DNA from 3 places in the Humidesulfovibrio idahonensis genome. Region 1 is predicted to be linked to each of the others. Evidence: predicted binding sites of a transcription regulator. Region 1 holds the regulator's gene; each other region holds the start of a gene.
What was found. Region 1 encodes sigma-54, which starts transcription at its own class of promoters, with help from an activator protein. Its sites were predicted from a motif close to CTGGCACGGNNNNTGCTT; they were not measured.

Region 1 (9,494 bases):
CCGTCGGACTTCAGCTTCTTGCACTCTTCAACCAGAGCGGGCTTGATCTTGTCGAGCAGGGTGAGGTCCAGAACCTCGACCTGGCCGATGCCGACCTTCTTGCCGCCCATGTTGAAGTCCTTGTAGTCGCGATTCATCAGGTCAACCGCGGGGATGCCCTCGACGGAGCCCTTGATCTTCAGCATTTCCATGCCCAGGGCCTTGTAGTCGGCCACGCCGGCGATCTTGGCAAGGGCTTCGCAAGCGGCCTTGTCGGCGTCGGTGCAGGTGGGGGACTTGAACAGAACGGTGTCGTTCAGGATGGCGCAAAGCAGGGCGCCGGCGATGCCCTTGGGGATGGCGATGCTGTAGAAGTCGTACATGGCCTTGATGACCGTGCCGGAGCAGCCGACGGGCATGACCCAGATTTCAAGCGGATTCGGGGTGGTCACGTCGCCCAGCTTGTGGTGGTCAACGATGCAGACGACCTTGCCCTTGTCGAGGTTGTCCAGGGCCTGAGCGAGATCGGAGTGGTCGACAAGGGCGATGTCCTTGCCGGTGGCGTCGGTCTCGATGGCGGGAGCGGCCAGGCCGAACTTGTTCAGCACGAAGGCGGCGTCCGGGGTGGCGGGCCCCTGAGCGACAGGGGTGGCTTCCATGCCGCGCTTGCTCAGCAGGTCGGCAACGGCGATGGCAGCGGTGATGGAGTCGCAATCGGGATTTTTGTGACCACAAACAATAATAGCCATGTAAGTCCTCCTCAAAATTATGTGTATGCCAGGAAAGGTCCATTCGTCACGGACGATTGTTCCATTTATCACAAGACATGGGCTTTGCCAAGTCAGAAGATGCCAATGAAGCGTAAAATACCGAGGACAACCGCCCCGGCCGCAACGGATACATACAGGCTGCGCAGGCGCAGGGCCAGCATTCCGCCCACGCTGGCGGCAATGAGCAAATGTGTCCAGGAAATTTTGATGGAAGCCAAAAGCGGGCCGTAATGGCTGAGCACAAAACGGGAGAGCAAGGTCAAAACCCCGGCGCCGACCAAAAAGAACAACCAATTCGCCAAGATCTTGCTCACCAAGCTGCCCATGAGCAGCTTGCCGGGCACGTTGGTGTCCAGCGGCTTGCGCACCCATTGCAGCACCCCGCCGTAGGAGCGGTTGAGCCTGTCGCGCATGGTCCGCTCCAGCTTGGCGCCAAGCCAGGCCATGGGCAGACCAAACACGAGCGGCAGCACGATGAGCGGCAGGGAATCGAGCCCGCAATAGCTGCTGATGGCCAGCGCAGTGAAGCAGGCCGCGGTCATGTGGGGCGGAATGAACGTGCCGACCGGGATGAAGTCGAGCCAGAGCAGCTCGTAGAAGATGGCGATGAACAGGCTGGATTCGAGATTGCCGACAAAAAGCCCCCAGAAGAGGCCGATCACCAGCGGGCGTTCAATCAGCCCCAGGCTGACGGAGAAGCGGAAAAGCGAGAACAGGGCAAAAAAAAACCGACCGTGGCGAACCACACGGGGCCGGTCATGCTCACTTCCATCATGCGAACCTCACGGTGACGGGATCGTTTGGCACACAGCGGAAATCCAACTCAACGCCCTGCTCCAGCAGAAAATGCAGGCAGGCTTCGTCCTCCGGTCCGAGTGAGACGCTGGGCGAAAGCTGGCGCTTGCCCGTGGAGTAATGCAGGTTGCCCACGTTCAGCACCGGCAGCCGCAGGCCCTTCTCAAAGGCGCGGCGCACATCGAGGCAGGTGGAAAACAGAAGCAGCGTGTTTTCGCGCCCGGCAACGGAAAGGCGCGGATCGCCCGGTAGTTCGTCGATGGACAGAAAGGCGCTTTCGACGGCGCGCGGAATGGCCAGGGACATGATCTCCTGCTGCAGCTCGTCCTGGGCCAGGTCGTCGTTGCCCACAAGTATGTTGTGCGCCCCGATGTACGGCACCCAAGCTTCCACCACCTGTCCGTGGATGAGTCTGTTGTCCACTCGCACCCAAAACACTTGCGTCCGGCTCCTAGGATTTCTTGCGCAGCATTTCGCCAGGGACAACGATGCCCTGCAGCCCTGCGGCCTTGGCCTGCGCGGCCAGTTCGGAAAGGGTCGTGTTGCGGCCTTGCAGCACTTTGAGCAGCATGGGCAGGTTCACGCCGGCCACCACTTCGATGTTGCCGAGCTTGCGCAGGGAGAGGCTCAAGGTTGTCGGCGTGCCGCCGAAAAGATCCGTGAGCACCAGGACGCCCATGCCGCGTTCCAGTCGCGTCAGCGCGGCCTTGAGCTCGGCGACGATCTCGTCCACCCCGCGTGACACGAGGACGCTCACGGAATCCGTGCCCTCCTGAGGGCCGACGATCATCTTTCCGGCGTCGAGCAAGGCGGCGCCAAAAGCCCCGTGGGTGACCACGAGCACGCCGATCTGCTTCACATCCGCCTGCGTTTCGTTTGTCTCAGCCATTGTCTCGCCTGCATGCGCGTCAAAACGCGCACATGTTCTGGCACGAACCGGTTAGCCCAGATCGAAGTGCCGGTGCTCCAGGGTCACGGAATAGCCGGTGTCGCGCAAAGTGGCGAACAGCAGCTCGCTCATGGCTACGGACCGGTGACGGCCACCGGTGCAGCCAATGGCCACGGCAATGCGGTACCGTCCCTCGGCCGCATAAAGAGGCAGAATGTACTGCAGAAAATCAAGAAGCTTTTGCTTGAAGGTCAGGCCCGGCTCGCCCTTCAGCACATAGTCGGCCACGGCGGCGTCCTTGCCGGACAAGGGGCGAAGCTCCGGCACGAAATATGGATTGGGCAAGAAGCGTAGGTCGAAGACAAGGTCCGCTTCCGCCGGAACGCCGTACTTGAAGCCGAAGGAGATGACGTGCACGCGCATGCCGTGGCAGGCCTGGTCCTTGGCCATGAAGCGTTCCTGGATCAGGCGGCGCAGGTCGTGGATGGAGCATTCGCTGGTGTCGAGGACGAGTTCGGCATCCTTGCGCAGGGGCGCAAGCATGGCCCGTTCCTTCACCAAGGCCTGCTCAAGGCCAAGCTCGCCGCTTTCCAGCGGGTGCGGCCGGCGCGTGGTGGCATAGCGGCGCATGATGACGGCCGACTTGGCCTCCACGAAAAGCACGCGCACAAAAACGCCCTTGGCCGAAAGCTCCTGAACGGCGTCGTTCCACTGCTCCAAAAAATCATGCTGGCGCAGGTCCATGCCCAGGGCCAAGCCCCGGTGTTTGGAATCTTTGCCCAAGAACAGCGAGGCCAGCTTGGGCAGCATGGAGGCCGGCAAACCATCGACGCAGAAGTAGCCCAAGTCCTCAAAGACATTGAGCGCGGTACTTTTACCGGAGCCAGAAAGCCCGGTAACGACCACGACGGAGAGCGATTCCTGAGGAGCCTGCGCCACGAGCCTGTCCTTTAATAGGATTGCAGGAGCTTGAACAGCGCGTCGCGGTCAGGCGCGTCGAAGAAGTCCTTGCGGAAGGATTCGTCTTTGATGAGGCGCGAAATGTGCGCCAGTATGCGCAGGTGTATTCCAGTCATCTGCTCCGGGGCGAGCACGAGGAAAAAGATGTTGCAGGGCTTGAAGTCCAGCGCTTCGAAGTCCACGCCCATTTTGCTGCGCGCCACGAGCACGATGATGTTCTCAAGCGCGGGCAGTTTGCCGTGGGGAATGGCCACCCCGTCGCCAATGCCCGTGGTGCCGAGACCCTCCCGGTCCAGCAGGACCGAGAGGGCGAGTTCGGCGTCCAAATGGGGATGGCGGGCCGCAATGGCGCCCGTCATCTCCCGCAACACATCGGGCTTGGTGGTCGAGGCAAGCTCGGGCAGCACCAGATCCCGGTCAAGGTACTCGTCAAGGCGCATCGTTAGTTTCCAGGGTCGATGAGACCGAAGTCTCCGTTCTTGGTGCGGTAAAGCACATTGACGCGTGAGGTGTCCGCATTGCGGAACACGAGAAACTCGAACTTCCTGCTCTCAAGCTGCATGGCCGCTTCATCGACGCTCATGGGCTTGGGCTCGAAGTTGTCCGTCTCCTTGATGGTCGGAGTGCGGCCGCCGGGCTCTTCGCTAAAGCTGATGACATCCATGCGGGCTGCCCGGGGAGTGCCGCCGCGGCGGCGCTCCTTGTGGCGCTCGCGCATGCGCTTCAGCTGCGCCTCCAGCTTGTCCAGCACCTGGTCGATGGTGGAGTACATGTCCTCGGATTCTTCGTAGGCGGAGATGTGCAGGTTGTCCGAGAGCAGGACAACATCGGCCTTGTGGCGGAACTTCTCCACGGAAAGGCTGATCTGCAGCTCCGTCTCAACGGTATCGCCAATGAACTTGCCCATCTTCTCAAAGCGGGAAGAGGCATATTCCTTCAAGTGGTCAGAGGGCTCGAAATTCTTGAAGGCGAAAGAAATGTTCATGCAATACCTCCGTGATGCTTGATGGCGGGCGACGCCTGTTTAGAAGACCTGCTTGCGCTTGGAGGAGGATTCGATGTTCATCGCGGTGCGGTATTTGGCTACCGTGCGCCGCGCGATGTTCACCTCCAATTTCTGCTTGAGGATCTCGCCTATCTGTTCATCGCTGAGTGGTCTTTTGGGGTTCTCCTCGTTTATCAGTTGTTTAATGAGCGCCTTGACGGATTCGGAACCGACCTGGGTGCCGTCGTCAAGGTCTAGGGCGCTGTTGAAAAAGAACTTCAGCTCATAAATGCCGTGCGGCGTTGCGACATACTTGCTCGTGGTGATGCGGCTCACCGTGGACTCGTGCATGCCGATGTCCTCCGCAACCTCTTTCAGGATCAGCGGTTTGAGCTTGGTGACGCCAAACTCGAAAAAGTCGCGCTGAAACCGAACGATGCTCTCCATCACCTTGTACAAGGTCCGCTGCCGCTGGTAAAGGCTCTTCATCAGCCACTCCGCGCTGCGCACCTTGTCTTGAAAATAATCCTTTTCCGTCGAGGTCTTGGCCTTCAAATTATCCACATAAAAACTGTTGAGCTGCAGCCTGGGGAAGCCGTCTTCGTTGAGCACGATGACAAAGTCCTGGCCGTGCTTGTAGACGAAGACGTCCGGGCTCACGAACTGTGGGTCGTTGGAGGAGAAATGCGCGCCGGGCATGGGCTCAAGGGTCTGGATGACGTCCAGATACTCCTTCAGGTCCTCCATGCTGATGCGGAACTTCTTGGTGAGGGGCTTGTAGCGATGCTTCTCCAGGTCCTCCAGGTGGTCGCGCACCAGGGAAACCAGGATGGGGTCGCGGTCGTACTTCAGGACTTCGATCTGCACCAGCAGGCATTCCTGCACGCTGCGCGCGGCCACGCCAACAGGATCGAGCCGCTGGATGCGCCGGATGACCGTTTCGACATCGGCGGGCTGCACACCGGGCAGCTGCTCGCAGATCTCCTCGGCCGTGGCCTGAAGATACCCGCGCGAATCGAGGTTGCCGATGATGATTTCGCCGATGGAGAGGTCACGGTCGGAGAAGTTCGACAAGCGCATCTGCCACGAGAGGTGGCCGTCCAGATTGGGCTTTGAGGTCAGGCGGGCTTCGAAGGAGAGGCCCTCCTCCGGCACTTCGAGGTCGCGGCCCATGGCCTGCTTGGTGACGCTCGAAAATTCGCCCAGGTAGTTTTCCCAGTCCGCCGTGCGCATGAGGTCTTCCTCGGCGCGGCTTTCAGAGTCGGTGTGGGCATGCTCGTAATCGTCTAGAGTATCTGTGGAGGGCGCGGTATCAACCACATCCGGATCAAGCTCCTCCAAAAACGGATTTTCCATCAGCTCTTGCTGAATGGTCTCCACAAGCTCCAGCCGAGAGAGCTGCAAAAGCTTGATGGCCTGCTGCAGCTGTGGCGTCATGACCAGCTGCTGCGTCAGCTTGAGTTGTTGGCGAAGCTCAAGACCCATAGTCGATAACTGCTGCCTCCATCGGAACAGGCGTACAGGACGCCGAAATTTTACTTACCCCATGCGGGCTTTTGCGTGTTCAGGGTGCCACAGGCAGAAGGCCTGTGCAAGATTTTTCTGATAACCCTGCAAATATACGCACAATTCCAGAGCGGGGGAAAGACATGAAAAAAGTGTACCAACCTTCTGCTCTTGTGTAAATCCACAAAACTGAAGTTCGGCACGGCAGGATGGGGCAAGGCCCTTATAACCGGCGTGATTCAAACAGGATTTCCAAGGATCAGAGACTGAAGGACTCGCCCAGGTAGAGTTTGCGGGCTTTGCTGCTCTGCACGATTTCTGTGGGGCTGCCGTCAAGGATGACCATGCCCTCGTACACCAGATAGGCGCGGTCGCAAATATTCAATGTTTCACGAACATTGTGGTCGGAGATGAGGATACCGATGCCCATTCTTTTGAGCACGGAGATGATCTCCTGAATGTCGATGACAGCGATGGGATCGATGCCGGCAAAGGGCTCGTCGAGGAGGATGAACTTGGGATTCAAAATGAGCGCCCGGGCGATTTCCAGGCGCCGGCGCTCGCCGCCGGAGAGGAACATGGCCGGCTGGTTGGCCAGCTTGGTGATGTTGAACATCTCCAGCAGCTCAACGGCCCGCGCCTCGCGCTGGGCGCGCGTCATGGGCATCTGCTCCAGAATCACGTCCAGATTCTTGCGCACGGAGAGCTTCTTGAAGATGGAGCTTTCCTGCGGCAGGTACGAAAGTCCGAGCCGCGCGCGCTCGTGCAGGGGCCTTTCGGTCACGTCCTGGCCGTCGAGCACGACATTGCCCGTGGTCGGATTCACCACGCCCACCAGCATGTAGAACGTGGTGGTTTTGCCAGCGCCGTTGGGGCCAAGCAGTCCCACCACTTCGCGGTCGCGGATGGACAGATTGATGTGGCGCACGACCTCGCGTTCGCCATAGCGTTTGGAAAGATTGGTGGCGGTGAGCTCGGACATGCTATTTCTTGTCCTTGGGTGAGAAGAATATGGCCTCGACCCTGCGCTGCGCGCCGCTCAGAACCTCGCTGCGGTTCTCGCGGATGTAGAACTTGATCACGTCGCCGCGCACGGTGTTCTGCCCTTCGCGCAGGATGGGATTGCCCTCCATGCGCATGACGCCGTCCGCGACGTAGTAGATAAGCGTGCTGCACGCGCCCTCGTTCTTGCCCGCCACAAGCCGCACGCTGCCCTCGGCCACGATGCGCTCGATCTTGTCGCCGAAGTCGCCGGGAGCTTTGTCCGCCCCGCCCTTCTGCTCTTTCTTCTTGTCCGCAAAGTACGCCGTGACCTTGGCGGCCCAGATGGCCATGTCCTTCTGCGTGCCATGGACATTGCCCAGAAACACCACGGCGTTGTCGTTCTGGCTGTACACCATCTTGTCCGAGGTGATGCGCACGGGGTCCTGCGCGCCGCCGCTGGGCGCCTGGCCGGAGAGCAGACTCGGAGGGTCCTTGACCTCGCTCTTGACCTCGGATGTATTCGAGGACTTGGCCTCGGCCTTGCGCGGACCGGCCTGGGGTTGCGCAGCCGGAATCTTGGCCTGGGCCAGCGGCGTCAAAAGCCGCACCTCGGCGTAGCCGATGGCCTTGGTTACATCACGCTGGGTTTCGGTCATGTCGAACAGGGCGCCCCAGCCATTGGGCTGCACAAAGTCCACGCGGACCTTGTCGCCCACCTTGAGGGTGCGCACCAGGGGAGAGGCGCCGTCCGGCTTGTGGTGGACGCTCACGGGATGCTCCACAACGCGCACGTCGCCCCAGTTCGGAGCTTGCGCAAATCCCTGCATGGAGAACAAGAGCAGGAACACGGCCGCACATGCCGTGAAGAGAAGGCTATTCCTGCGCTGCCGCACTATTTCTTCTCCTTCTTGAGGGCGTTCAAGCTGGCCGGCGTCAATTCCGCGGCAACCCCGCCGGCGGCGGTCAATTCCTTGGTTTCCAAATTAATCTCCACCGTGGTGGCGTTGACCGTGAAATCCGGGCGGGTGACCACGACGCGCCCCTTGAAATACGCCTTCTTCATGGCCCCGATGTAGTCAAACACATCCGAGGTGAGGGCGAAAGCCCCAAACCTGCCGGCGATGTTGTCGCGCAGGGTCAGGGTGTTGCCCATCTGGTTTATCTCGCCCGTGTCGGACTTGATGAACACTTCCTCGCGCTCCGGGCCGATGTAGGCCGAAAGCTGGGGCCGGATGACCTGCACGACGCGCTGGTCGAGGCTGTACTCCGCGCTTTTGGCCCGCACGCGCCACAGCTCCTTGCCGTCGCTGCCCTGCACCAGCTCCAAATCCTCGGCCTGCACTTGCGGCTCGGCCTTGGTTTGCGCTTTCTCAGCAGGGGTGCTGCGGGTGCCTCTCTGCTGGTTCACGACGAGCCCGATGGCCAGCCCCAGCAGAAAGATGACAACCACAGTGACAAAAGGCTTGCGCATTCATCCGCTCCACTTCTCCCAGGCTGCTTCGAACTGACCGCGGCAGCGCAGGAGGAACATGACGGCCTCTCGGACCGCCCCCTGCCCGCCAGAGAGCCGGGAGACCCACTTGGCCAAGGCGAGGATTTCGGGCTGGGCATTGGCCACGGCCATGGGCAAGCCCACGGCCTGCATAACGCCCGCGTCGACCCAGTCATCGCCCAGGTAGGCGACTTCCGGCCGCGTCAGGCCCAGCCTTCCCCGTATCGCATCCATCAAGGGCACCTTGTCGACGTGCCCTGCATGATATTCCGTAATGCCAAGCTCGCGCACCCGCTTTTCCACCGCGCCATGTTTGAGGCCGGTGATGACGGCGACGTCGAGCCCACAGGATTGTGCAAGTTTGATTCCAAGGCCGTCCTGCACATGGAAGCGCTTGGTTACATTGCCTTCATGGTCATAATACAGCCCGCCGTCCGTCAACACGCCGTCAACGTCCAGGATGAGCAGCTTGACCGCTGCGCCCAGTTTTTCCGGCGTGTTATCCGGCACTGGGAACGCTCCAAATGGCCAGCAGACGTTTAAGAAGCCCTTCGAGCTGCGCCAGAGGCAGGCTGTTCGGACCATCGCACAGGGCGTGGTCCGGATCCGGGTGGACCTCGAGGAACACGCCATTCGCCCCGGCGGCCACGGCGGCGCTGGCCAGGGGGATGACGAACTCGCGCTGGCCGCCCGAGGTGCTGCCCTGCCCTCCCGGCAACTGCACGGAATGCGTGGCGTCGAACACCACCGGAGCGCCGAAGCCGCGCATGAGCGGGATGCTGCGCATGTCGACCACGAGGTTGTTGTAGCCGAAGCTCGCGCCGCGCTCCGTGAGCCACACGCGGCCGTTGCCGGTGCTGCGCAGCTTTTCGGTCACGTTCTTCATGTCCCAGGGGGCCACGAACTGCCCCTTCTTCACGTTGACGATGCGTCCCGTCTCGGCCGCGGCCACCAGCAAATCCGTCTGGCGGCACAAAAAGGCCGGAATCTGGAGCACATCCGCCACTTGCGAAACAGGCTCGGCCTGCTCCGGCAGGTGGATGTCGGTCACGATGGGCAGGCCGGTGGTCTCGCGCACCTCGGCCAGCCAGGAAAGGCCCATGTCCATGCCCGGCCCACGGAAGCTCGTCACCG
Region 2 (9,494 bases), on a different contig from region 1:
GGAGAGGTTCTTTTCGACTCCGCCGCCAAGGTCAACCTGCCCGCGCGGGAGCGCGGCGTGGGCTACGTGTTTCAGGATTACGCGCTTTTCCCGCACCTGACGGTCGCGGAGAATGTCGGCTTCGGCCTCAGCCACGGCCTGTGCGGCCGGCTCGACGCGGCGGGCAAGGCGCGCGTGGCCGAGCTGCTGGCCCTGGCCGGGCTCGAAGACCTGGCCAAGGCTCGTCCCGGCAGGCTCTCCGGCGGGCAGCGCCAGCGCGTGGCGCTCATGCGCGCCCTGGCGCGGCGTCCCAAGGTGCTGCTGCTCGACGAGCCCTTTGCCGCCCTGGACCCGCTGTTGCGGCGGCGCATGCGCAAAGAGGTCCGGGCGCTGTGCCTGGCCGCGGGCGCGCCCACCGTGCTCATCACCCACGACCCGGACGACGTGCTGGAGTTCGGCGGGGCCGTGGCCCTGTACGAAACCGGCGCGGTGCGCGAGGTGCGCGTGTTCGAGGACGGCCCGGCCGGCGGCGCGGCCGCGCGCGAGATGCTGCTCGCCACGCATTTCGGCGCCTATGCCGAGGGGCGGGCGGCGGCGGCGCGCGCCTGACCAAAACAGGCACGAGGCCGGCCACGGCCCGGGCCCGACGCTATTCGCATTCCTGTGATACGCCACAGCTCCAAATTTGCATATTTGTCATTTTTGTCTTTCCGATAAACCGCCCCGCATCTCCGCTTTTCAAAGACAACAAGAGCTAAACCGCATGGTTATATCACACACAATCCCATCCACACCGCAACGGCACTGATATTGCTTTACCCCGCGCATGACGCTCATGCTCGGCAACCTGAAGCTCCAGGTGCTCTCGTCCATCTGCCAGATCATCGACACGGCGCTCGACCTTGAAAGGGCCTTGTCCGAGGTCTTGCGCATACTCTCTGAAACCCTGTCCATGAAACGGGCCACCATCACCCTGGCGGACCCGGAAAACGAGCGGCTGGCCATCACCGCCTCCCACGGCCTGAGCCGCGAGGAGCGCCAGCGCGGCGTGTACGAGCTGGACGAGGGCGTCACCGGCCTCATCTTCCAGACCGGCAAGCCGTACATCGTGCCCGACATCCGCCGCGAGCCCCTGTTTTTGGACAAGACCGGCTCCCGCCACCTGGAGCGCGGGCGCGTCAGCTTCATCGGCGTGCCCATCACCTCCCACGGGCGCTGCCTGGGCGTGCTCAACGTGGACAGGCTCTTCGGCGACGAGGTGGCCTTTGAGGAGGACCTGAGCTTCCTCACGGTCGTGGCCACGCTCATCGGCCAGTTTTTGTCCCTGAACGAAAAGATCAAGGCGCGCGAGGAAGCCCTCGTACGGGAGAACTTGTCCCTGCGCTCGCAGATAACCCGCGAGCAGCGCGGCCCGTACATCGTCGGCAAAAGCCAGTCCATGCAGGACGTGGAGCATCAGGTGAGCAAGGTGGCCCCCACCAAGGCCACGGTGCTGCTCCTGGGCGAGTCCGGCACGGGCAAGACGCTCATCGCCCGCGTCATCCACGAGCTTTCCGGCCGCAAGGGCCACCCGTTCATGAAGGTCAACTGCGCGTCCATCCCCGAGAATCTGCTGGAGAGCGAGCTCTTCGGCTACGAGCGCGGGGCCTTCACCGGCGCTGTCGGCTCCAAGCCCGGCCGCTTCGAGGACGCCCACGAGGGCACCATCTTCCTCGACGAAATAGGCGAGCTGCCCCTGGGCATTCAGGCCAAGCTGTTGCGCGTGCTGCAGGACCGCGAGTTCGAGCGCCTGGGCTCCAACACCACCCGCAAGGTGGACGTGCGCGTGGTGGCCGCCACCAACCGCGACCTGGGCGAACTGGCCGAGCGCGGAGCCTTCCGCCCTGATCTGTACTACCGCCTGTCCGTGTTCCCCATCCAGGTGCCGCCCCTGCGCCAGCGCAAGGAGGACATCCCGGTCCTGCTGAACCACTTCATCGACAAGGTTGCGCGCGAGTACAGCCGCAGCGTGGTCTTCACCCCGCGGGCCCTTTCCGACCTGACGCTTTACGACTGGCCCGGCAACGTGCGCGAGATGGAGAACCTCATCGAGCGGCTGGTCATAATGAGCGATGGCGAACGCGTGGACGCCACCTTCCTCAAGCCCTACCTGAGCCAGAGCCCCATCCAGGCCGGTCTGCACCAGCCCGACCGCGGCATGGCGGCGGCGCGGCCCCAGCCGGGCATAAGCTCCCTCAAGGCCATGGAACGCAGCGAGGTGCTGGCCGCGCTGCGGCGCAACGGCTGGGTGCAGTACAAGGCCGCCGAGGACCTGGGCATCACCCCCCGGCAAATAGGCTACCGCATCAAGAAGTACGGGCTGTCCGCCGTCATCGACCACGAGGCCGCCACCGCGCCCCGCCGCTGACCGGCGCCGCCGCCGCGCCTGCTCCTTTCTGCGTATTTCTCCGTCTGGGGCATTGACGCCCCGCGCGGATGTGCTACGTAGATGCCAATGGTCCAGCGCCGTCCAAGGCGTTGGCGCAACACAAGGAGACCGTCATGAAAGTCAGCGCCCGCAATCTCATTCCCGGCAAGATCAAGGAGATCACCATGGGCCCGGTCAACGCCGAGGTCGTGGTCGAGGTGGCCCCCGGCATCGAGGTCGTGTCCGTCATCACCGCCCACTCGGTCAAATCCATGGGCCTCAAGAAGGGCTCCGTGGTCAAGGCCATGATCAAGGCCTCCAACGTCATGCTCGTCACCGACTAGGACGCAGCGAACAGACATTCCCCCAGGCCGGTCCTCCGTTCGGAAGGCCGGCTTTTTTGCGCCGTTGCGACATTTTTGTAGGAGACACCCCACCGGGGCCGATTATTTTACTGTCCTTTTGCGGACTGTGTTGACGGAAATTATATTTTTCGTGACACATTGCCTCCATGAACGTGCGCGTTCTTCCCCCTAACCCCAAGCCAAGGAGCAAACCATGAAGGTCAGCGCCCGCAATCTCATCCCCGGCAAGATCAAGGAGATCACCATGGGTCCCGTCAACGCCGAGGTCGTGGTCGAAGTGGCCCCCGGCATCGAGGTCGTGTCCGTCATCACCGCCCACTCGGTCAAGGCCATGGGCCTCAAGCAGGGCTCCGAGGTCAAGGCCATGGTCAAGGCCTCCAACGTCATGCTCGTCACCGACTAGTCGGCGCAAGCGCCTCTCGTCTGCACAAGGCCGGTTCCCGCAGGGGGGCCGGCCTTTTTTTCGGCAAAAGACGCGGCAATCACGGCCTGTTGCTTGCGTCGATAGTCCTTTGCTGATAACTATTACGTATGGCTCCCTACACCTGCCGACGCATCCGGCCGATATGATGCCTGGAGTGGGCCGATCCATTCCCGCAGGGATGCTGAGAGAGAAAGCCAAAGCGCCAAACGAGACGCCGCACAGAACAACGGGCAGGGCATGCCTTCCCGCGATGTCTTCAATCCACCTTTTGAGGAGCCTCCATGCTGCGCGAAAAATTGCTGAACACGAAGACCTCCACCAAGCTGTACACCCTTTTCGGCTGCATTCTTGGCTTGTTCCTGGTTGCGGTTTTCTTCATTTTCCTGCCGTATTACGAGCAGGACCTGCTCAAGGCGCGACGCGACAGCCTCACCGACACCATCGACATGACGACCTCGCTCATCGCGGAATATGAGGCGCGCATCCAAAAGGGCGAGTTCTCGCCCGAGGAAGGCCGGAAGCGCGCGGCCGCGCGCCTGCGCAACATGCGTTACGGCAATAACGAGTATTTCTTCATCACCAACAACGACAAGCCCTTCCCCACAACCATAATGCACCCCACGGTGCCCGCCCTTGAGGGCAAGGTGCTGGACGACGCCAAGTTCAACAAGGCCACCATGTTCTGGCCGGGCGACGACGTGGAGGCTCCCAGCCAGGACTACCCCGGCGGCGCCAAGAATCTGTTTCAGGCCTTTGCGGAAGTCTGCGAGAAGAGCAGCCAGGGCTTTGTGGCCTACGAGTGGCCCAAGCCCAAGAAGGGCGGCGGCGCCACAACAGAGACCTATCCCAAGATTTCCTTTGTGCGCCTGTACAAGCCCTGGGGCTGGATCGTCGGCACAGGGCTCTACGTAGACGACATCCACGCCAAGGTGGCCACCCTGCGCGTCTGGCTGGCGGGCATCATGGCCGGCCTGGTTGTGGCGCTCAGCGTCCTCGTGTTCCTCATCGTGCGCATGATCTCCCGGCCCATCGCCAAGCTCTCGCAAATGGCCGGGCACATCGCCGGGGGCGACCTGAACGCCCGCACGGACGAGGCGTTCTTCGGCGAAATGGGCACCCTGCAGGGCGCCATGGAGAAGATGGTCGTCGCCCTGCGCGACAAGATCGGCGAAGCCGAGAAGAGCACGCGCCTGGCCGAGGACGAGGCCAACGTGGCCCGCGCCGCCGTTGCCGAGGCCGACGAGGCCAAGCGCCAGGCGGCCGAGGCCACCCGCGCGGGCCTGCTGCAGGCCGCCGGAAAGCTGCGCGACGTGAGCCAGGCCATCAGCGGCGCCACCCGCGAACTCTCCGCCCGCATCGATTCCTCGCGCCAGGGGTCCGATCTGCAAAAGGACCGCCTGAACGAGACCGCCACGGCCATGGAAGAGATGAACGCCACGGTGCTGACCGTTGCGGGCAACGCCGGCCAGGCGGCCGAGGCCGCGGACCAGGCCAAGCAAAAGGCCCAGGACGGCGCAGACGTGGTGAACAACCTCGTGAAGGCCATCAAGGACGTGTACGCCCAGGCCCAGGGGCTCAAGACCAACATGGGCCAGTTGGGCAAGCAGGCCGACGGCATCGGCCAGGTCATGGGCGTCATCAACGACATTGCCGACCAGACCAACCTGCTGGCGCTCAACGCCGCCATCGAGGCGGCCCGCGCGGGCGACGCCGGTCGCGGCTTTGCCGTGGTGGCCGACGAAGTGCGCAAGCTGGCCGAAAAGACCATGGCCGCCACCAGGGAAGTGGCCCAGGCCATCAGCGGCATCCAGCAGGGCACGCGGGAGAACATCACGAGCGTGGACCTCGCCAACCAGCGCATCGAGCAGGCCACGGAGCTGGCCCAGGAGTCCGGCGAGGCCCTGACCGGCATCGTCTCCCTGGTGGAAAGCTCGTCCACGCAGGTGCGCAGCATCGCCGCCGCCAGCGGCGAGCAGTCCACCGCCAGCGAGGAGATCAACCGCTCCCTGGACGACATCAACCGCATCGCCTCCGAAACCGCAGAGGCCATGAGCGAAGCCGTCGACGCCGTGAGCGGGCTGCTCTCCCAGGCGGAGAACCTGCTGGCCCTGATGCATGAGCTGGAAAACGCCTAGCCAAACCGGCCCCTGACCCGACGCAACAACAAAGCCCCTGGAGCGATCCGGGGGCTTTTTGTTTGAGCCGGGGGGACAGCCGGAACGTCCCGGCCTCGTCTCCGGCCTCCGGCCTGGCCTCTTGCCAGACCTTGCGCCCGGCCCTCCCGCCCTCATGCCCGGTCTGGGATCAGACGTTCCGCCGGGCTTTCCGCATGCCTCCTGCCCACATCCTGCCCGACATCCTGGCTGGCATCCTGGCTGGCCCCCGCCTCCTTCCCGCTTGGCTTTCCGCCTACTGCCCGCCTAGCTTTCCGCCGGGCATCCTGTCCTGCATCCTGCCCGATATCCTGCCCGATATCCTGCCCAACCTCCTGGCTGGCCCGAGGTCAGGCCTCATGCATCGCCGCCCCCGGGACTTGTGCCGGGACGCCGGGGCGGCTATCGTCCGCACCGATGCACGGGATGGCCGGCGCGGCAGGTCCGCCGCACACAGGACGCGGGGCGGGACGCCGCAGCAGCCATTTTTCGGGTCGCCGTCCTTCCGGGCCGCCATTGCCCTCCTCAGGCCGGGCTGGTGGACCGCATGGCAGGCCGGACGACACGCCACGCGGCGCGCGGGCATCGGACCGAAATCAGAACAACGACAGCCTTCCAGACAGGAGCCGCACGTGAAGCGCATCGACATGCAGAAATGGGACAGACGCGAGCAGTACGCCTTCTTCAGCGCCAAGCAGTGGCCCTACTGCTCGGTCACCTGCGAGCTCGACGTCACCCCTGCCCGCGCCTTCATGAAGGAGCGCGGCATCGGCGCCTATCTCGGCATGATCTATCTGGTGGCCAAGGCGGCCAACCACGTGCCGGAGCTGCGCCTGCGCATCGAGGACGGCGCGGTGTGCGAGCACGAGGTCGTGCATCCGTCCTTCACCGTGCAGAACGTCAACGGGCAGCTCGCCTTCTGCAAGGCGCGCTACAGCGAGGATCCCAACGACTTCTTGCCCCGCACGCGGGCGGAGATGGACCGGGCCAAGACCACGCCGCAGCAGGCCTTGTCGTCCACAGGCCACGACGAGCTCTACTTAAGCTGCCTGCCCTGGGTGCACTTCACCTCCGTGAGCCACCCCATGGACCTGACCCCGCAGGACGCCATCCCGCGCATCACGTGGGGGCGGTTCGAGCCCAAGGGCGGCCGGATCGTCATGGCGGTGGATCTGCTGGCGCACCACGGTCTGGCCGACGGCGCGCACATTGCGCAGTTCATGGGGAATCTGGGCGGGTTCTGCGCCGAGCCGGAAACGGGCTTCACGGGCCTGTGCGGCTGAGCACTTCGAGTGTGAGCCTGTTAGCGCCGGCCTCAACCGGGCTTCGCCGGGCTGCGCGCCTTGCCAGGCTGATGGGGGATTGAGAGTCCAAATCTGACGGGCCCACGCTTGAAGGAACCCGCTCTGCCCGTCCTTTTTAACAGGGCCAACCCGTCGGGGCCAGGCCAGCCTCTTCTTCCAGCCTCTTTCGCCGCGCAGGCGTGCGGAGCGTTACACCCTGCGGGCCTGCCGGGTCGCGGCCTCCAGGCGATGGATGAGCTTGCGCATGCGCTGGTAGCGCAGCACGCCAAGGCCGATGGTGACCACCGAGGACGGCACAAGAACCCAGCCCACCACGGTGAGCGCGGGATGATCGAAGAAATGGATGAAGGTGGCGGCCACGGCCAGTTGGGTGAGCGCCGTGCGCTGGTAGGCCAGAAAGGTGCGCTCGTTGGCCAGAATGGAGCGCGCCGCGGCCAGGTGCTCGCGCAGGTCCAGGCGCACGCGCGCCAAGCTGGCCTGCCCTGTGGCCTGTGCTGTGGTCTGTCCGCTGGACTGTCCGCTGGACTGTCCGCTGGACTGTCCGCTTGACTGCGGGGCCGGCAGGCCGACGGGGGGCTGGCCGCTTGGCGATCCGGTCGAAGCACCGGCCTGCCCAGTTGTGTCCGGGTGCGAGCCCGGTTGTGCTTTTTCCCGCTCGTCCATGCTAGCGCCCCGCCGCGTCCTTGCCTATGGCCGCCTCGGCCCGTTCGCCGTCCAGCGGGCGCGAGAAATAGAAGCCCTGCACGCATTCGCAGCCCAGGGCGCGCAGCATGGCCGCCTGACCGCTCTCCTCCACGCCCTCGGCCACCACGTCGAGCCCAAGGCTGTGGGCCAGGGCCACAATGGCCCGCACGATCTCCTGGTTCTCGGGGTCGAGCCCCAGGCGGCCCACGAAACTGCGGTCCACCTTCAGGGTGTCCACCGGGAAGCGCTGCAGGTAGGACAGGGACGAATAGCCGGTGCCGAAGTCGTCGATGCTGATGGTGACGCCCAGGGCCTTGAGCCGCTTGAGCATCACCAGGGCGCTTTCGGCGTTGACCATGATGTTCGACTCGGTGATCTCAAGCTTCAGGCGGTCGGCGGGCAGGCGGGTGCGCTTGAGGGTCTCGGCCACCTGCTCCACCAGGGCGTGCTGGGAGAACTGCTTGTTCGAAAGGTTCACGGCCACGAAGAGTTTGCGCGCGGCCGGGTCGCGCTCGCGCCAGTCGGCCAGGTCGGCGCAGGCCTGGGTCAGCACCTGGCGCCCCAGTTCGAGGATGATGCCGGTCTCCTCGGCCAGGGCGATGAACGACCCCGGCCCCACCAGGCCGCGCACCGGGTGCTCCCAGCGCACCAGCGCCTCGAAGCCCACAAGATGCGTGCTCGAAAGGTCCCAGATGGGCTGGTAATACACGACGAACTCGCCCCGCTCCAAGCCCTGGCGCAGCTCCTGCTCCAGGGTCAGGCGCTCCACGGCGTGCAGCAGCAGGCGCGGGGTGAAGACCTTGAAGCGCCCGCGGCCGCTGGACTTGACCGAATGCAGGGCAATGGCCGCGCTTTGCAGCAGCTCCTCCGCGCTTTCGAAGGCGTTGGGCGAAAGCACGATGCCGAAGCTGGCCGAGGTCTGCACCTCGCGGCCGCCCACGGGCACGGGCTCCATGACCACCTGGCGCAGGCGCTTGACCACGCGGATGGCCTCGCCCGGGGTGGCCAGCTCCTCCAGCAGCAAAATGTACTCGTTGCCGCCAAAGCGCGCCACGGTGTCCAGCCCGCGCAAAACGCCCACCACGCGCCGGGCGATGGCCTCCAGCACCTGGTCGCCCACGGCGTGGCCCAGGCTGTCGTTGATGACCTTGAAGCGGTCCAGGTCCATGACGATGACGGCGTAGAACACGTCGTCGCGCCGCTTGCAGCGCTCCAGGGCCTGCTGGATGCGGTCGAGGGCCAGGGTGCGGTTGGCCAGCCCGGTCAGGGTGTCGTACAGGGCCTGATGGTGCAGCTTGGCCTCGAACTCGTGGCGCTCCTGGTCGCGCGTCTGCAGAGCCAGAGCCATGTTGTCGAAGGATTCCGCCAGCCTGCCAAGCTCGCCCTCATCGTGCCCCAGGCCGGAGCGCGCCTGCAGATCGCCCTGGCCCAGCTGGCCCGCGGCCTCCATCAGCCGGTCCACCCGGCGGATGATGAACAGATTGCCGAGCATCCAGGCCAAAACCACGGCCACAAAGGTGGCCCCGGCCATGAGCGCGCCGTTGCGCACCTGGATGCGCCGCACCTCGGCCAGGATGCGGGCCTCGGGGATGCCGACGCGGGCCGTGAGCGTGGCGGCCTCGCCCTGGTTCCGGCGCAGCCGCTTGACGGCATAGAGCCGCCGCACGCCGTCCGCGCCATCGGCCACCACAAGCCCATCGTTGCTCTGGCCGGCAAGACGCTCGCGCAGGGCCTTGGGCTCCTCCATGCCGACCCACTTCTCCGGGTCGGGGTAGCGGAACAGCCGCACGCCGCGCGCGTCGGACAAGGCCATGGCCGACCCTTCGGGCAGATCCACGGCGGTGAAGTTCTGGGCCAGGGAGCCCAGGTCGAAGCTGGCGATGATGACGCCCACCAGCGCGCCCTCTTGCAAAACCGGCTGGGCGAAGTGCAGCACCGGGCGCTTTGTGGTTGTGCTGACGGCGTATTCGCCCACGGCGAAGGCCTTGGTCTGTACGGCGTCCTTGAAATACTTGCGGCCCGAGACATCGGCGTGGGGCGCTTCGACGGAGTGGGCCACGACCTTGCCCGCGGGGTTTGCCAGGGCCAGCACGGCGTACATCGGGTTCTGGCGGTTCAACTGGGCGAGCAGCTGCCCGGAGTCCCGCGCGTCCATGCGGCGAATGGTGGGCACCTGGG
Region 3 (9,494 bases), on a different contig from region 1:
ATGCAGGACCTGGCCGAACAGGTGTTCGACCTGCCGGTGCGCATTGGCTACCCCGAGTATGTGGGCGGCCTTTACGACATGGTCAACAATCCCAAGTACGCCACGGCCGTCGGCCTTCTGCTCTACGGAGCCGAGAAGCGCATGACCACGCCCGGCGGCGGCGGCGGCGGGGATTTCAGAATCCGCGAGGACAACGTCTTCAACAGGATTCTGGGCCGCATGAAGAAATGGTTCGTCGACATCGCCTAAGAGGCGTTTCGATCTTGGGGAAGATCTTAGCACTTTAGCCAATGTTCAGGGAGGAGGAATCCATGGCACATTTCGAAATCGAAAACGACATGAGCGCGAAAATCAAGGTCATCGGCTGCGGCGGCGGCGGCGGCAACGCCATCAACAACATGATCCAGTCGCGTTTGACCGGCGTGAGCTTCATCGCCGCCAACACCGACGCGCAGGACATCGAGAAATCCCTGGCCGACCACACCATTCAGCTGGGCGGCAAGCTGACCAAGGGCCTTGGCGCCGGCGCCAACCCGGAAGTGGGCCGCAACGCCGCGCTTGAAAGCATCGACCAGATCCGCGACCTGTTGCAGAACACCGACATGGTCTTCATCACCGCGGGCATGGGCGGCGGCACCGGCACCGGCGCGGCTCCGGTCATCGCCCAGGCTGCCAAGGAAGCTGGCGCGCTCACCGTGGCCGTCGTCACCAAGCCCTTCTACTTTGAAGGCCGCCGCCGCATGCAGCAGGCCGACAAAGGCATCAGCGAACTGCGCCAGGTGGTGGACTCCATCATCACCATTCCCAACGACCGCCTGTTGCAGATGGCGGCCAAAAAGGCCGGGTTCGGCGTCATGCTGAAAAAGGCCGATGAAGTGCTCTACTACGCGGTCAAAGGCATCGCGGACCTCATCACCGTGCACGGCCTCATCAACCTCGACTTCGCGGACGTGAAGGCCATCATGACCAACTCCGGCCTGGCCCTCATGGGCACGGGCATCGCCAGCGGCGAAAACCGCGCGCGCGAGGCGGCCCTCAAGGCCATCACCAGCCCGCTGCTCGAGGACGTCTCCATCGCCGGCGCCCGCGGCGTGCTGTTCAACATCACCGCCAGCGAGGACATGAGCACCGACGAGATCCAGGAAGTGTCCGACCTCATCAGCAAGGAAGCCCACGAGGACGCCAACATCGTCTTCGGCGTGGTGGCCGACCCCAACTGCGGCGAGGAGATGTGCGTCACCGTCATCGCCACTAGCATCGACCAGCGCGAGGCCGCCCCGCAGCCCAAGAACGAGACCAAATCCATACTGAACCCGGTGCCTGTGGCCCCCCGCGCCGCCACGCGCCGCAGCACCATCTCCAGCGTCATCGCAAGCTCCAACCGCGACCTCCCCGCCTATGTGCGCTTTGGCGCCAGCAAAAACGGAGAGGAACGTCAGGGCCACGCCCTGCGCGCCATGGGAGCTCCCGGTGAAGAGGAGTTCCTGTTCGAGGACGAGGCGCTCGACACGCCCGCCTTCATCCGCCGCAACGCGGACTAGGCAGGCATGAAACGCCCTTCCGGGGCGGAGCGCAAACGCCATTCAGGGCGCGAGCGCATCCCCCGACCCGGAGCGGCCCGTTCCCAGCCACCGGACCACGGCGGCCGTCTTCCTGCGGCGCTGTTGATTCCCGGCGACGAGGGCATGGGTCTCTCGGCCCTGGGCTGGCAGGTGGTGCATCGCCTGCTTGCCCGGGAGCCGGAAATAGCCGTGGAACGATTCTTCCTCGGCAAGGGCTTCAACGCGCCTGAATCAGAGGACAGTGGCAAAAGCCTCAAGCTCTTCCCCTTGATGGCGGCGAGCGTCTCTTTCGAGGAGGACTTCCTCCCCCTCCTCAGGGCGCTCATCGCAGCGGGCGTTCCGTCTGAAAAGGCGGAACGCCCGGATTATCCGCTTGTGCTGGTGGGAGGACCCATCGCCTTTTTGAACCCCGCGCCCCTTGCGCCCCTGGCCGACGCCTTCTGGGTCGGCGAGGCAGAGGCCGGGCTTGCGGACTTTTGCCTGGCCATGAAGCGCGCCGTGTTCGAAGGCGTGCCCAAGCAGGCGTTTCTTGAATCCGTGAAGGACATGCCCGGGCTGTACGTGCCGGGCCTCTCCAAAATCCCGGTGCGCCGGGTGGTGGCGCTCAATCCCACCACCACCCTCCTCGACTGCCCGGCCGTGTCCGGCTTCACCGGCCCGACCGCGGCCTTTCCCGACGCCATGCTGCTGGAGATCAACCGGGGCTGCCCGCACGCCTGCCGTTTCTGCGCCGCGGGCTTCGTGTACCGTCCGCCGCGCCACGCGCACATGGACGACCTCATCAAGCTGGTGGAGGCGGCCGACCCGCCCAAGGTGGGTCTGGTGGGCACGGCCCTCACCGACTGGCCGGACCTGCTGCCCTTTCTGCACTGGCTGGCCGCGCGCAAAACAAAATTTTCCCTGTCCTCGCTCCGGGCCGACGGCCTGACCGAAGAGCTGCTGGGCTTTCTGCGCCAGTGCGGCATCCGCACCATCACCCTGGCGCTGGAGGGCGCGAGCGAACGCCTGCGCCGCGCCGCCAACAAGAAGCTCGACCCCGAGGTGTTCCTGGCCGCCGTGGAGCGCGCCGCGCGCCTGGGGGTGAACCACCTGCGCGTGTACCTCATCCTCGGCTGGCCCTGGGAGGGACCGGAGGACTATGACGAGTTGGAGGGCTTCCTGGCGCGCATTGTGGACGCCCGCGACCGGGGCCACGGCGCCAAGACGCGCGAGTTCATGCGCATCACCCTGGGGGCCAGCTCGCTGGTGCCCAAGCCCTTCACCCCCATGCAGTGGGCGCCCATGATGGGCGAGGCGAAGCTCATCGCCGCGCAAAAACGCCTGGCCGAGATGGTCAAGCGCCACCGGGGCATGACCCTCAACGTGGACGCGCCCTTCCAGGCGCGGTTGCAGGGCGTGCTCTCCCGCGGGGGGGCGGAGGCCTTTGAACTGGTGCGCCTGGCCGCGGAGCTTGGCGGCTGGAAAAAGGCCATGCGCCGCTACGAGGCGCAGACCGCGGACATACTGGACCGCGAGCGCGGTCAGGACGAGCCCTTCCCCTGGGAGGTCGTGGATGTCGGTGTGCGGCGCGATTCGCTGTGGCGCGAGTATGAGCGCGGCGCGCGCGCCCTGCACAGCCCCGGCTGTTCACCCAAGGGCTGCGACCAATGCGGTCTGTGCGGCATGGACGAGTGGCTCAAGGACGCGCCCAAGACGTGATCCGGCCGGGCGCGACGCCCGGATTTCACCCATGACGTTGCGCCGCCACGGTGCGGCCGGTTGGCGCTTGTGCAGACCGCGCACCCCGCATTTTGTGCAAGCGTTGTGCAGCGGCATGCACAACGCTGCACGGCACGACATTTTATCATTCCGGAATATTTGCGTTTCACGTTTGGCACAATGCATGCTTCAGGGTGTTTCAATCAACGCGGCGCGCATCCCCCTGCGCCCGCACATGGCGAGACAGACACCCTGTATTTGGAGGACCTGAACATGAAAAAGACACTGATCACCCTTTTCACCGTGGTGGCGCTGGTTTCCCTGTCCGCCTTCGCCTTTGCCGGGCCCAGAGGCGGCAAGGGCAACGTCGGCGGCGCCTACAACGGCCTGACTCCGGAAAAGCGCGCGGCCGTGCAGAAGATTCTGGATGCGCACCAGGAGAAGCTCTACGACCTGCGCGAGAAGATCTGGGCCAAGCAGGCCGAGCTGCAGGCGCTCTCCAACTCCGGCAAGGCCGAAAAGAGCGACATCCAGGGCCTCGTGGCCGACATCTCCAAGCTGCGCGCCGACATGCACAAGGAGCGCCTGGCCCTGAAGAACGAAATCGAGAAGGAGACCGGCATCAAGGCCTTCGGCCCCGGCGGCTTCCACCACGGCATGATGGGCTACGGCGACGGCACCGGCTGCCCCGGCGGCGGCCAAGGCAGCGGCTTCGGCCGCGGCGCGGGCTCCTGCATCGGCGGCAACTGCAACTAGACCTCCCTGGCGGTGCGGCCCATCCGCACCCGGACACGCATTGAAGCCGGATTCGCGTTGAAGCCGGACATGTGATGAAGCCAAATACGCGATGAAGACGAACGCGGGGCGGCCCGGACCAGTCACACGACAGGCCGGACCGCCCCGATGCTTCCGGGCGGCAGTGTTGACACCCGGCCCGGAACCAGCCTAGCACTGGCAATGCTCACCCCTCTGGCGGAAATTGAGGATACACGGATGGAACTGCGCACCTTCAAACAGGACAAGGGACCGGTCCTGGCGGCGGTGGCCGCCCTGCTCGTCCTTGGCCTGGGCAGCATGTTCCTCACGTGGCAAAATATCCGCCGCCAGCGCGACCTTGTGGACCAGCACATGGAGCTGGCCGGGGCCGCCGTGGTGCACGGGGTCGAGGCCAACCTCATGCGCGTCATGCACAGCCTGCGGCGCTCGCCCGACGCGGCCAGCAGATTCTTCCCCAGCATCCGCGAGCTCTTCAAGGAAATGACGGCCTCCGGCGAAGTGGTCTTCGTGGGCATCTTCGACGAGGACGGCCGCCTCGTGGTCTCCTCCTCCGAGAGCGACGAGAAGGAGCAGCTCGTCCTGCCCGAGGTCATCATCGCCTCCCTCGAGGTGCAGGGACATTGGTCCGGGCCGCTGGTGTACAAGGACAAGCGCGCCATCTTCTCCGCCGTGCGCGCCCGGCCCAGCCTCTCGGTGCTGAGCGAGGGCGTGCGCCTGGGCCTGCCCCTGCCGCCGGAGCATGTCTTCGGCCCGCGCGACGACGGTCCCCGTGGCGAAGGCCTGCGCAACGCGGAAAGACGGAGCGAGGGAATCCGCGGCCCCCTGGCCGGAATGCCCGACATGGGCCCCCCGGACGCGGACATGGACCAGGACGGCCTGCCCGCGCGCGATGGCCACGCCATGCGCCGCTCGCCCGAGCTGCCCTCCATGTTCCTCATGACGGGCCTGAACCCCCAGCGCCACCTGGACTCGTTCCAGGCGTACCGCCGCGCGGCCATGCTCCAGGCGGGCTATGTGTTCGGCGCGGCCAGCCTGCTGTGGGTGCTGGCCTTCGCCTATCTGCGCCGCCGCGAGCAGGCCCTCAAGGCCGGCAGGCTGGAGCGCTTCCAATCCAAACTTCTGGACAACATGCCCGACGGCCTGGTGACCCTGGCCGCGGACGGGTCCATCCTCTCGGCCAACGGCTCGGCCGCGCGGCTGCTCATGACCGAAGACGCACCCACAGCGCCCGAAGCGGCCAAGCAAGGCGTGGGCGATCTTTTGGGCCGCAACTGGTCCGAGTTCCCCTTTGCCGAACTTTCCACCAACGCGGAGCAGAGCAAGCCCTACCAGTGGCGGCAGTTCGAGCACGCCGGGCGGGTGCTGGAGATCCTCTGCCTGCCCCTGCAGGCCGACGCGTCCTCCGAGGGCGCCGGCGGCGAGCGCCTGGTGCTGCTGCGCGACCGCACCCGGCTCAAGAACCTTGAGGAAGACCTGGCCGAAGCCAAGCGCCTGGCGGCCATCGGCTCCCTGGCGGCCGGCGTGGCGCACGAGATACGAAATCCGCTCTCGTCCCTGCGCGGCTTCGCCCAGCTCTTCGCCACCAAGCTGAAGGGCCAGGAGCCGCTGGCATCGTATGCCAGCACCATGGTTCAGGAGGCCGACCGCCTGAACCGCGTGGTCACGGACCTGCTCTTTCTGGCCCGCCCGCGCGACCTCGCCCCCACCGAGGTGGACCTGCCGCGCCTCATCGAGAGCCTGCGGGGCCTGCTGCGCTTCGATTTGGAGCACAAGGGCGTAACCCCGGCGGTGGATCTGGCGTCCGAGACTGTGTTCGCCGACGAGGACGCGCTGCGGCAGGCGCTCTTGAACCTGCTGGTCAACGCCCTGGACGCCCTGCCCGAAACAGGCGGCCAGCTGACCATCGCCGCCACCCGCGCAGAAGGCAACGGCGACGCGCCCGGCGGCGTCTGGATCAGCGTGTCCGACAACGGCTGCGGCATGGACGAAACCGTGCGCGCCAAGGCCTTCGAGCCGTTCTTCACCGACAAGCGCCAGGGCACGGGCCTGGGGCTGGCTATTGTCCAAGGCATCATGCGCGGGCACCGGGGCCGCGCGGTCATCGACTCCTGCCCCGGCTCCGGCGCTTCCGTGCGCCTGTTCTTCCCCGATTCCGATGGCCGCGAAAGCGGCGGAGGCAACGATAATGGCGCAGCAGACTGATCAACGCTCCGCGCTGGTGGTGGACGACGAACCCGGCCACCGCATGCTTGTGCGCGCCGTGTTGGAGGACGCGGGCTGGCGCGTGGCCGACGCCCCCAGCGGCGAGGCCGCCCTGGCCATACTCGACAAGGCCCAGCCCCACGTGGCCCTTGTGGACATGAAGATGCCCGGCATGGACGGCCTGACCCTGATGCGCGAGCTGCACGCCCGCATGCCGCTCTTGCCCGTGGTGCTGCTCACCGCCTTCGGCAGCGTGGGCTCCGCCGTGGAGGCCATGAAGCAGGGCGCCTTCGACTACCTCACCAAGCCGGCGGACAACGACGAACTGACCGCTGTGCTGGAGAAAAGCTACGAGTACCGGCGGCTTTTGGAAGAAAACGCGCGCCTGCGCTCCGAGCTCAACGGCGGCCTGAGCGAAGTCATGGTGGGCGCGAGCCCCGGCATCCTGCGCGTGCGCGAGCTCATAGAACAGGCCGGGCCGAGCGAGGCCACGGTGCTGATCCTGGGCGAAAGCGGCACCGGCAAGGAGCTGGTGGCCGATGGACTGCACCGCGCCAGCGCCCGCGCCCGCAAGCCGCTCATCAAGGTGAACTGCGCGGCGCTGCCAGCGGACCTCTTGGAGAGCGAACTTTTCGGCTACGTGAAGGGCGCCTTCACCGGCGCGGTGAAGGACAAGCCAGGGCGCTTCCAGCTGGCCAGCGGCGGCACGCTCTTTTTGGACGAGATCGGCGACATGCCCGCCTCATTGCAGGCCAAGCTGCTGCGCGCCCTGCAGGAGAAGATCGTCGAGCCCCTGGGCTCGGTGAAGGCCGTGGAGACCGACGTGCGCATCCTGGCCGCCACCAACCGCGACCTGCGCACGGACGTGGCAGCGGGGCGCTTCCGCGAGGATTTGTTCTACCGTCTGGCCGTGCTGGAGATTCAGATTCCGCCCCTGCGCGACCGCATCGGCGATTTGCCGCTCTTGGCCGGGCACCTGCTGCGCAAGCTGGGCGCCAAGAATCACAAGGAGATCCGCTCCATCGCCCCGGCCTTTGCCGAGGGGCTCTCGCGCTACAACTGGCCGGGCAATGTGCGCGAGCTGGAAAACGTGCTGGAGCGCGCGCTCATCCTGGCCCGCAGCGACACCCTGGGGCCGGAGCTTCTGCCCCCGCAGATCGCCGGGCTGATTTCCGGCGGCGCGCTGCCCGAGGGCGAGACCGCCCAGGCCGTGGACTTGTCCGCCGGGCTGCCGGGCGCCATGGAGGACGCCGAGCGCGAGGCCCTGCGCCTGGCCCTGGACGCCTCCGGCGGGCACCGCGAAAAAACCGCCGACGCCCTTGGCATCAGCCGCCGCACGCTGCAATACAAGCTCAAGAAGTATGGTTTGACGCGCAGATAGGCGTCAGCGAGCGGGCGCGGCCTCAAGAATGAACGCCGCAATGCCCGCCACAGCCTCCGGCTCTATTCCGAAATAGCCATGCGGGCTTTTGGCCTCGCAGGCGTCCGACTGCGCGGGCGCGCCCCCCTCGAACGTCAGCAGCGCCTTGCGCGGCGCGGCGGTTAGGCCGTCGAGCAGCCGGGGCGCGGCCTCCGGCGCGCTGAAGGCGCAGCCGTCGTCCTTGTGGCGCACCACCAGCGCGGGTACGCGGATGGTCCCAAGCTGGGCGTCCAGTGCGCCGCGCTGCCGGTTTGCGGACAGGTCCCAGCGCTTGGCCGCCTTGGCGATGGTCGAGGTCAGAACCACCCCGCCAAGCTCATCCGGCGGCAGGTTCGCAGCGCCCCAGGCCGCGGACAACGTCCCCATGCTGGTGCCCACGAGCCAGGGCTTGAGCCCCCAATGGCTCCGCGCGTACGCCGCGGCCTGACGAAGATCCTCCACATGCGACGCGGAAAAGCGGAACGCCGCGCTCAGGCCCTCCGGCTGGTCCGAGGGCGTGTCGAGCACCAGCACGGCCAGCCCCTGGGCGGCAAAGAGCTGGCGCGAGCGCACCAAGAAGTTCCCGCCGATTTTCACCACAACGCTGCCGTCCTGCTCCGCAAGGCCAAGCTTGCCCTTGCCCCCGGCCAACAGAATCACCACGGCGCGCGGATGTTCCGGCACCACCACGGCAATGGGCAGCACCACGCCCGGCCGCGTGGGCAAGGCGAGGTAGGTTTCGGGCAGGTCAGCCCCCTGCGCCCGGAGCGGCGCGGCAAGGCAGAGACAGACGGAAGCGGCAAGAATGGCGAGGCGACGTCGAAGCATGGCGCTGCTCCTGTAGAGGTGCTCTCCTGTCGAGGTGCTGTGCGTTTTCCGAAGTCATTCCTGGCGCGGCCGCCGGTAGGCGTCAGCATTGGCGTCGCCTTGCAGCGAACGTTCCGCGCGCCAATCCCGCGCGTTCACCCCGCGCGCAGCATTCCGGCGATGACCGGGCCGTAGAAGGTGGTGACAAGCACCAGCAGCCACACGCGTCCCTTGAAGAAGTTATAGTCCGCGAACAGCTCCTCATAGCTTTTTTTGAGCACCAAGCGCCCAAAGGCGAACTCGAAGCAGATGGTGAGCGCGGTCCAAAAGGCCCCGATGCGCATGAGCGGCCAGGTGTCCTTGAGCCCGGAGGCGGCCACGAAGAGCTGAATGGCCGCCATGATGCCCAGGCAGGCGATGATTGTGCCCACCACATGGGCCACGGGCTCGCCCAGGCGCGGTTCGAGCAGCTTCACCCGCAGGGCCCCGCACAGGATGGCGATGCCCGCGAAACCTATCCAGGCGCAAAAGGCCAGGGCCCACAGCAGCGCGGCGTGGTTCATCTAAGCCTTGCCTTCTGTGGCGGCGGCGGTTGCCGCTGCGTTGCCCTTCACATACACGCGCGGCCCTTGCGGGGTGTCCTCCACGCGGTAGCCCGCCTCGCCCAGGGTGTCGCGCAGCGCGTCGGAGGCGGCGAAGTCCTTGGCCTTGCGGGCGTCCTCGCGCCGGCCCACCAGGGCCTGCACGTTTGCGGGCAGGCTGGCGCGGGCAACGGGCATCTGGCTCACGTCGAGAATGCCCAGCACGGCGTCCGCGGCCTCAAGCTGCTTCAGGCAGGCGGCGGCGGCGGCTTCGCTCATCTTGCCCGTGGTCAGCCAGGCGTTGACGCGCTTCACGAAAGTGAACAGCTTGGACCAGTAGCGGTGCAGGGACAGGTCGTCCTCCACGGCGGCGGTAAGCCCGGCCTTGAGGTCGAACACGGCCTGCTCCACGTCGTCCGGCAATTCGCCCGCGGGCTTGGCCCCGGAGGTGACGCCGTCCAGGGCCAG

Region 2: the regulator sigma-54 is predicted to act here: its motif matches at 778-795, upstream of nifA (nif-specific transcriptional activator NifA).
Region 3: the regulator sigma-54 is predicted to act here: its motif matches at 3,433-3,450, upstream of ACYQ4W_RS09110 (Spy/CpxP family protein refolding chaperone).

The regions. Positions count from the first base shown of each region.
Region 1 is NZ_BAAHYE010000002.1:1,181,413-1,190,906, forward strand. Features, by position in the region: gene ACYQ4W_RS05790 (manganese-dependent inorganic pyrophosphatase) at 1-728, opposite strand, end outside; gene ACYQ4W_RS05795 (PTS sugar transporter subunit IIC) at 821-1,495, opposite strand; gene ACYQ4W_RS05800 (PTS sugar transporter subunit IIB) at 1,521-1,982, opposite strand; gene ACYQ4W_RS05805 (PTS sugar transporter subunit IIA) at 1,996-2,433, opposite strand; gene rapZ (RNase adapter RapZ) at 2,485-3,372, opposite strand; gene ACYQ4W_RS05815 (PTS sugar transporter subunit IIA) at 3,384-3,833, opposite strand; gene hpf (ribosome hibernation-promoting factor, HPF/YfiA family) at 3,836-4,378, opposite strand; gene rpoN (RNA polymerase factor sigma-54) at 4,418-5,863, opposite strand; gene lptB (LPS export ABC transporter ATP-binding protein) at 6,144-6,866, opposite strand; gene ACYQ4W_RS05835 (LptA/OstA family protein) at 6,868-7,761, opposite strand; gene lptC (LPS export ABC transporter periplasmic protein LptC) at 7,761-8,339, opposite strand; gene ACYQ4W_RS05845 (KdsC family phosphatase) at 8,340-8,870, opposite strand; gene kdsA (3-deoxy-8-phosphooctulonate synthase) at 8,860-9,494, opposite strand, start outside.
Region 2 is NZ_BAAHYE010000003.1:945,076-954,569, forward strand. Features, by position in the region: gene ACYQ4W_RS10635 (sulfate/molybdate ABC transporter ATP-binding protein) at 1-588, shown strand, start outside; gene nifA (nif-specific transcriptional activator NifA) at 806-2,386, shown strand; gene ACYQ4W_RS10645 (TOBE domain-containing protein) at 2,521-2,730, shown strand; gene ACYQ4W_RS10650 (TOBE domain-containing protein) at 2,945-3,154, shown strand; gene ACYQ4W_RS10655 (methyl-accepting chemotaxis protein) at 3,457-5,310, shown strand; gene ACYQ4W_RS10660 (CatA-like O-acetyltransferase) at 5,961-6,611, shown strand; gene ACYQ4W_RS10665 (DUF202 domain-containing protein) at 6,822-7,295, opposite strand; gene ACYQ4W_RS10670 (bifunctional diguanylate cyclase/phosphodiesterase) at 7,297-9,494, opposite strand, start outside.
Region 3 is NZ_BAAHYE010000003.1:583,820-593,313, forward strand. Features, by position in the region: gene ftsA (cell division protein FtsA) at 1-249, shown strand, start outside; gene ftsZ (cell division protein FtsZ) at 312-1,541, shown strand; gene ACYQ4W_RS09105 (radical SAM protein) at 1,548-3,260, shown strand; gene ACYQ4W_RS09110 (Spy/CpxP family protein refolding chaperone) at 3,534-4,016, shown strand; gene ACYQ4W_RS09115 (two-component system sensor histidine kinase NtrB) at 4,254-6,239, shown strand; gene ACYQ4W_RS09120 (sigma-54-dependent transcriptional regulator) at 6,223-7,620, shown strand; gene ACYQ4W_RS09125 (alpha/beta hydrolase) at 7,624-8,466, opposite strand; gene ACYQ4W_RS09130 (hypothetical protein) at 8,601-9,008, opposite strand; gene ACYQ4W_RS09135 (cysteine synthase) at 9,009-9,494, opposite strand, start outside.